3 regions of the Pantoea sp. BRR-3P genome follow, and region 2 is predicted to be linked to each of the others. Evidence: predicted binding sites of a transcription regulator. Region 2 holds the regulator's gene; each other region holds the start of a gene.
The links. Region 2 encodes LexA, which represses DNA repair genes until DNA is damaged. Its sites were predicted from a motif close to TNCTGTATGTACATACAGNA; they were not measured.
Positions count from the first base shown of each region.

Region 1: a site for LexA is predicted at 1,153-1,172, ahead of sulA (SOS-induced cell division inhibitor SulA). Genes of this name have one in related genera too.
Region 3: a site for LexA is predicted at 1,065-1,084, ahead of metR (HTH-type transcriptional regulator MetR). Genes of this name have one in related genera too.

Region 1 covers NZ_CP155066.1:2,521,593-2,523,864, reverse strand. Annotated here, with positions in the region: gene ompA (porin OmpA) at 1-291, opposite strand, end outside; gene sulA (SOS-induced cell division inhibitor SulA) at 641-1,132, opposite strand; gene AAGR08_RS11790 (TfoX/Sxy family DNA transformation protein) at 1,354-1,983, shown strand; gene yccS (YccS family putative transporter) at 1,980-2,272, opposite strand, start outside.
Region 2 covers NZ_CP155066.1:3,692,037-3,694,308, forward strand. Annotated here, with positions in the region: gene dinF (MATE family efflux transporter DinF) at 1-1,014, opposite strand, end outside; gene lexA (transcriptional repressor LexA) at 1,149-1,763, opposite strand; gene AAGR08_RS17120 (diacylglycerol kinase) at 1,869-2,237, opposite strand.
Region 3 covers NZ_CP155066.1:3,842,520-3,844,791, forward strand. Annotated here, with positions in the region: gene metE (5-methyltetrahydropteroyltriglutamate--homocysteine S-methyltransferase) at 1-903, opposite strand, end outside; gene metR (HTH-type transcriptional regulator MetR) at 1,117-2,049, shown strand; gene AAGR08_RS17770 (DUF1456 family protein) at 2,143-2,272, shown strand, end outside.

The DNA.
Region 1 (2,272 bases), 1.2 Mb from region 2:
CGCGCCATTGGTCACGTTACCTTTGTTAGGCATACGGCCCAACCAGTCGTAACCCAGCTCGAAGCCCAGGTACGGGTTAGCTTGGTAACCTGCGAATGCACCAGCTCCCAGCTGAGATTCGTGGGTTGGACCGTCGTTGTTCTCGTAACCGTTACCGTAGTAACCAGTATCGTGATACTGAGACCAGCCCAGTTTAGCACCGGTGTACCAGGTGTTATCTTTAGGAGCGGCCTGCGCTACGGTAGCGAAGCCAGCCAGTGCCACTGCAATTGCGATAGCTGTCTTTTTCATTTTTGCGCCTCGTTATCATCCAAATAGGCAATGAGCAAAAAGGTTGCTCTTTGTGTTAATCCTTCGCCGGGTCTAAACGCTCGCTTTTGACTCTACCGAAAAAACGGAGGTTATTGAGCACCCTGGCGAGCTAAAGTCTACAACGAGATTGGAAAGTTACAAGTATGATGTGAGGTCGAGCAGTAAAAAAACAGGGATTTATACACACATTTTAACAAATGACGTGGCAAAATCTTCGGTACTGAAATGAAAAAAAGCAGCTAAGCCATTGTCATAGCTGGCGGGAAAAGAATCAGTGGCTTAGCTTCAACTTCTGCAAAAAAAATGCTGAGAAAATTCCTGGATTTACTTAATGAAACAAATCTGACGGAATTTTTGCTGCTTTAGGTTGTCTGGAATGAGCATATTGATGCCCCTGCGGACGCAAAATGAGCCCAAGAGCATCACCTTCTGCAGCTGCTTTTTCCAATTCTGCACGCTCTTCATCACTTAATTCGTACGGAATCCAGGCTAATACCACGCTATAATTGCCCGTGCGCAGCGCTTTAACCATACTTTCTACCGTATTGAATCGCTCAGATTCAGTAATATGCATACTCTTTTCTAACGGTAATCCTGACTGTTGCATCCAGCTACGATTCGGCTTTTGCGCAGGAGTTAGCCATAGCTGCCAACGTGATTGCTCACTCAACTGTTTTAGTACCGGTAGAAGCATGAGTTGCATCATTCCAGGTTGTTCGCTGGATCGCAGTTCAGTGATTCCACCCAGCGAAGGCTGCGCTAAGCTTGAAGAAGCAAAACGATGAGAACGATCAGCAGGGCCAGAGAAATGAGTACGCATATTTTAATCACTCAGTAATGAACTGTATGAATATACAGTAATGGCTTCCTGGATAAAGATCAACCTCATTTTCTGATAATGCCTCGCAATTTCTGCACAAGATCCCTCGCTTCTGCTTTTATTCATTGAACAGCTAAATCGTTTTTTTTATCTTCTAAGCAAATGAATCTGAGAGCTTTTCTAGGAAATTTCCCGTGCATGGACTGAAATGAGGGGGCGTTATGAAAAGAAATAATCCGGTTGTTGAGCAATCTAAAGCGCAGTTAGCAGCATTAGGTAAAATTGAGTCCCGTACGCAATTTGGTGGTTATGCGCTTACCGTTGAGAAGGTGGTTTTCGCCTATATCAATGAGGATGCACTCTATTTACGTGCCAGTGAGGCACTCCATCACTATAACGCGAAGCGTTCTCTGGAACCGCTGGTCTATCGTAAGCGCGGGATGCCGGTAACACTGAGCTATTTCAAAGTCGATAAGCTGCTATGGCAAGACCCAGAACAATTACTGCAATTGTCTGCAAGCTCTCTACGTGCCGCTCAGGATGAAGCCGCGAGCAAATTAGTCTCATTGCGCTTGAAAGATTTGCCCAATCTTAGCCTGCGGTTGGAGTTGATGCTGCATAAAGTCGGTATCAGCTCGGTAAGACTTCTGTGTGAAATAGGGTCACGCCAAAGCTGGCTGAAGTTAAGGGCGGTGAATAAGCATATTGGCTTGAAAACGCTACTGGCATTAGAGGGCGCGATTTCAGGACACCATGAAGCGGCATTGCCAAGCGCAATCAGGGAGGAACTTTATGCTTGGTATCTAAAAACGCTCCGCCAACATGCGGCGGCGGAGCATCTGCAACCTTAGTGGTTAATAAGTGAACGGCGCAGACGTGCAATCTCTGGCAGCAGTGCGATCAACAAACCTAATTGTTGGACGACTAATGGTGCACGTCCATCTGAGCTGGTCTTCAACTCGCCTAAGCGCTGCATCAGGGCCTGCTGCATGTCTGTGGCCTGTGAATCTGTGACGCGTTCTACCTGCAGCACATCTTCAATAAAGCAGACCGCGTCATCCAGTAAGGTAAGTAATGTTCTATCCGCCAAACGATCTCGATGTGCTCCAAGCGCCGAAATATAACTCAGGAAGGAGTGAT
Region 2 (2,272 bases):
GGCCACAATCTGCGGCCCCGTGAACGCATAAATCAGGGCAAATAATGCGGCGACAAAACAGGCCTGACGGCAGGCCGCGTGCCAGATAAGTATTAATCGACTGCGATCTTTCGCGCCTACCGCTTCACCCGAGCAGGCTTCAACCGCATAAGCAAAGCCATCTAGCGCGTAGGCGGTAAAAGTGAGGAACATCAGCAATACGGCATTAACCGCCACCACATCAGGACCAATGCGCGCCCCCAGAATGGTCAGGGATGCAAAGCAGATTTGAAGCATTAATGAGCGCAGCATGATGTCGCGATTAAGACGGAACAACCGCGCGGCATCGCCACGCCAGCTGCTTTTTAGTAGAGCGAAATGAATACCGCGCAGTTTGAGTACGCGCGCCACCATCCACAAACCTACTCCCAGCGTGACATATTCAGCCAGCGCCGTTGCCGCCGCTGCACCGGCCACTCCCCAATGCAGCTGAAGGACAAATAAAAGGTCGAGCAGGATATTCACCAGATTCCCGACGATAAGCAATACCATCGGCGCACGCGCATACTGCACGCCTAACAGCCAACCAAGAATAACCAGATTAGCCAAGGTGGCGGGCGCGCTAAGCCAGCGAATCTCAATGAAAATTTTGGCCTGCTGCTGCACTTCTGGGCTGCCGCCCATTAATGCGGCTGCCAAACTGCTTACCGGCGTTCGCAGCACCATAAATAGCAAACCAAAAACCAAAGCAATCAACAGCGGTTGGGTCAGGGCGCGTGCCAGCGCCGTTTTGTCATTGGCACCAAACGCCTGCGCGGTAAGGCCAGTGGTACTCATGCGCAGAAACAGCAAGAGCATAAAGAGAAAACTGGTTGCCGTGGTACCCACGGCGACGCCCCCAAGATAAATCGGGCTATCGAGATGACCAATAACGGCAGTATCCACCACGCCCAACAATGGAACGGTGATGTTAGAGAGGATCATCGGCAGCGCCAGCCGCCAAAGCGCTTTATCTGAAGGGGAAAACAGCTGCATCAGCCCATTCCGTTATTTGCGGTAACCAGCGTGATTGCGCCCGACAGTGCCGCAGAAAATGTCAAAAAGAAGAAACTAGCAGACTGCGGCCAGCGCAGCATACGCCGCCGCAGTAGGAGGGAATCAGGAACGAATCAGAGCCATTCGCCGTTACGCACGATCCCAACGGCCAGGCCTTCAACGGTCAGTGATTGCTCGCGGGTATCTACCACAATCGGTTGGAAATCGTTATTTTCCGGCAGAAGATGGACAATCGCGCCCTGCTTTTTCCAGCGTTTGACCGTGACTTCGTCATCAATGCGCGCTACGACCACCTGTCCGTTACGCACTTCCTGCGTTTTATGCACCGCCAGCAAGTCACCATCCATAATACCGATGTCTTTCATCGACATACCGCTCACACGCAGCAGGAAATCCGCGCTGGGTTTGAACAGGTTTGCATCCACCTGATAGTGCGCTTCAATATGCTCCTGTGCCAGCAGCGGCTCGCCCGCAGCGACACGGCCAATTAATGGCAAGCCTTCGCTCGGCTCTTCTTCCATTAATAAGCGAATCCCGCGCGATGCGCCGGAAACAATTTCAATTACGCCTTTACGCGCCAGCGCTTTCAGATGCTCTTCAGCAGCATTGGGCGAGCGAAATCCCAGTTGCGCAGCAATTTCCGCACGCGTTGGCGGCATGCCCGTCTGGTTAATATGGTCGCGAATCAGGTCATAGACCTGTTGCTGCCGTGCAGTTAACGCTTTCATCCCGCCCCCTGGTTGTTTATACAGTCGCTGTGAGTATATACAGGTATTGGCGAAATGAAAACCGTAACAGAGGGAAAAATCAGCGGTTTGATGAATCTGGAATGGCTATCTCAAATGCGTCCAGAGCAGCACGATCCAAACAAAAAGAGCCAGTAAGATAGTCAGCAATACCGCAGCCGAGCCCATATCTTTGGCGCGCCCTGATAAGGGATGTTGCTCCTGGCCAATGCGGTCAACGACGGATTCAATGGCACTATTAAGGATTTCGACAATGACAATCAGTACCACGGAGCCAATCATCAGCACGCGGGAAATGGCGTCTACATCCAGCCAACAGGCCACGATAATCGCCACCAGCGCGGCTATCGCTTCCTGGCGGAATGCCGCCTCGTGCTGCCATGCGGCACGCAGCCCCTGCCAGGAATAACCGGCTGCTTTCACTATTCTTACAATACCGGTGACGTTATTTGCCATGTTTATGGAACCCTTGATCTATTTTGACGTCAATG
Region 3 (2,272 bases), 150 kb from region 2:
GAGATCCGCACGCCAAACGTTACGGCCGTTGATCACGCCGACGGACAGCAGCCAAGTTGCGGGGATCTGCTGGTTCAACTGCTGGATGTCATCTTTACCGTGTACCAGATCAACGTGCAGACCTTGCACCGGCAGCGCTTTAATTACGTCGAGGTTCTGACCGATGCTGTCAAAGTAAGTGGTTAGCAGCAGTTTGCATTCGCCCTGCAGCACGTCGTAAGCCGCTTTGAACGCATCGCGCCATGCTTGCGGCAGTTCCAGCGCCAGCGCAGGCTCATCGATCTGCACCCATTCGATACCGCGTTTTTTCAGTTCAGCCAATACCTGTTTGTAGACGGGCAGGATCTCTTTGAGCAGTGACAGACGATCGAACGGCTCGCCTTTCACTTTACCCAGCCACAGATAGGTAACCGGGCCGAGCACCACCGGTTTAACGTTGTGGCCTAACGCTAGCGCTTCATCAACTTCATCGAGCAGCTGTGTCCAGGTCAGTTTGAACTGCTGGCCCTGGCTGAATTCTGGCACCATGTAGTGATAATTGGTGTTGAACCATTTGGTCATTTCGGCCGCCGCCGCCGGTTCGCCGCTAGGTGCGCGGCCACGCCCCAGGCGGAACAATGTATCCAAATCAACAGAACCATCTTTGTTCTGGTGGCGCGCTGGCACGTTACCCAGCAGCAGGCTGGTGGTCAGTACGTGATCGTACCAGGCAAAATCACCGACCGGCAGCAGATTCACGCCCGCGTCTTTCTGCTGTTGCCAATGACGGGCACGCAGTTCACGACCTACCGCCAGCAGCTCTTCCTGTGAGCTTTTTCCTGCCCAATAGCTCTCTTGTGCTTTTTTCAGTTCACGACGCAGACCGACGCGAGGAAAACCGAGTGTATGGTTCAGAATGGTCATTTGATGTTCTCCAGATATTCTTTAGGTACAACCGATTTACGTTCATCCAGCGAAGGCAAATTTCCTTCGCCGAGCGGTGTGGCTGGACAAACGTAAAGTGGCCGCAGCGCTTACTTGAGATGTTTAGCCGTCCAGATGTTTACACCGCTATAATCTGCGGGTACTGTATGTTCCTCAAGCGCAATTTGTTCAATCTCGATGTGAAGGAATCTCATGATCGAACTCAAACACCTGCGGACGCTGCAGGCGTTACGGAATACCGGCTCTTTAGCCGCCGCCGCCTCCCAACTTCATCAAACGCAATCAGCGTTATCTCACCAGTTCAGCGATCTGGAACAGCGCCTGGGCTTTCGTCTGTTTGTACGTAAAAGCCAGCCGCTACGCTTTACGCCGCAGGGAGAGATATTGTTGCAGCTGGCCGAGCAGGTTTTGCCGCAGATTCAGCAGGCCCTGCAGGCATGCCATGAGCCGCATCAGGCCACGTTGCGTATCGCCATTGAGTGCCACAGCTGTATTCAGTGGCTGACGCCCGCGTTAAATAATTTCCGCCAAAGCTGGCCGCAGGTGGTGATGGATTTCAAATCCGGCGTGACCTTTGATCCGCAACCCGCACTGCAGCAGGGTGAGCTGGATGTGGTATTAACCTCAGATATTCTGCCGCGCAGCGGATTGTTCTACACGCCGATGTTTGATTTTGAAGTGCGTTTGGTAATGGCGCCGGATCATCCTTTGGCGCAGCTTGATCACATCTCTCCGGAAGATATGGCTGAAGAGGTGCTGATGATTTATCCGGTGCAGCGTCAACGTTTGGATGTCTGGCGGCATTTCCTGCAGCCGGCGGGCGTGAGTCCTGCGCTGAAGAGCGTGGATAATACATTGCTGCTGATTCAGATGGTGTCAGCGCGCATGGGCATTGCCGCGCTGCCACATTGGGTGGTGGAGAATTTCGAGCATCAGGGATTGGTGGTGACCAGAACGCTGGGCGAGGGCCTGTGGAGTCGCCTGTATGCTGCGGTACGTGAAGGCGAGCAGCGTCAGCCGGTGCTGGAAGCCTTTGTACGTTTTGCCCGTCAGCACGCCTGTGAACACTTACCTTTCGTGCGCGATGCTGCGCGTCCTGGCGCATTACAAACCACCTCATCCTGATGACGCGGGGCGGCGAATGTCGCCTGTGCTGTTATCCCTGCCTCGCCTGCTCTATAATGCGCCGCCTCAACCCGCGACCAAGAGAGTTTCACCATGATGAGTAACGATGTTCTGCGCAGCGTGCGCTATATGCTGGATTTGAGCGATAGCAAAGTGGTGGAGATTTTTGCCTTAGCGGGAAGTGAAGTGCCGCTGGAAGATGTGCAGGCGTGGATGAAGAAGG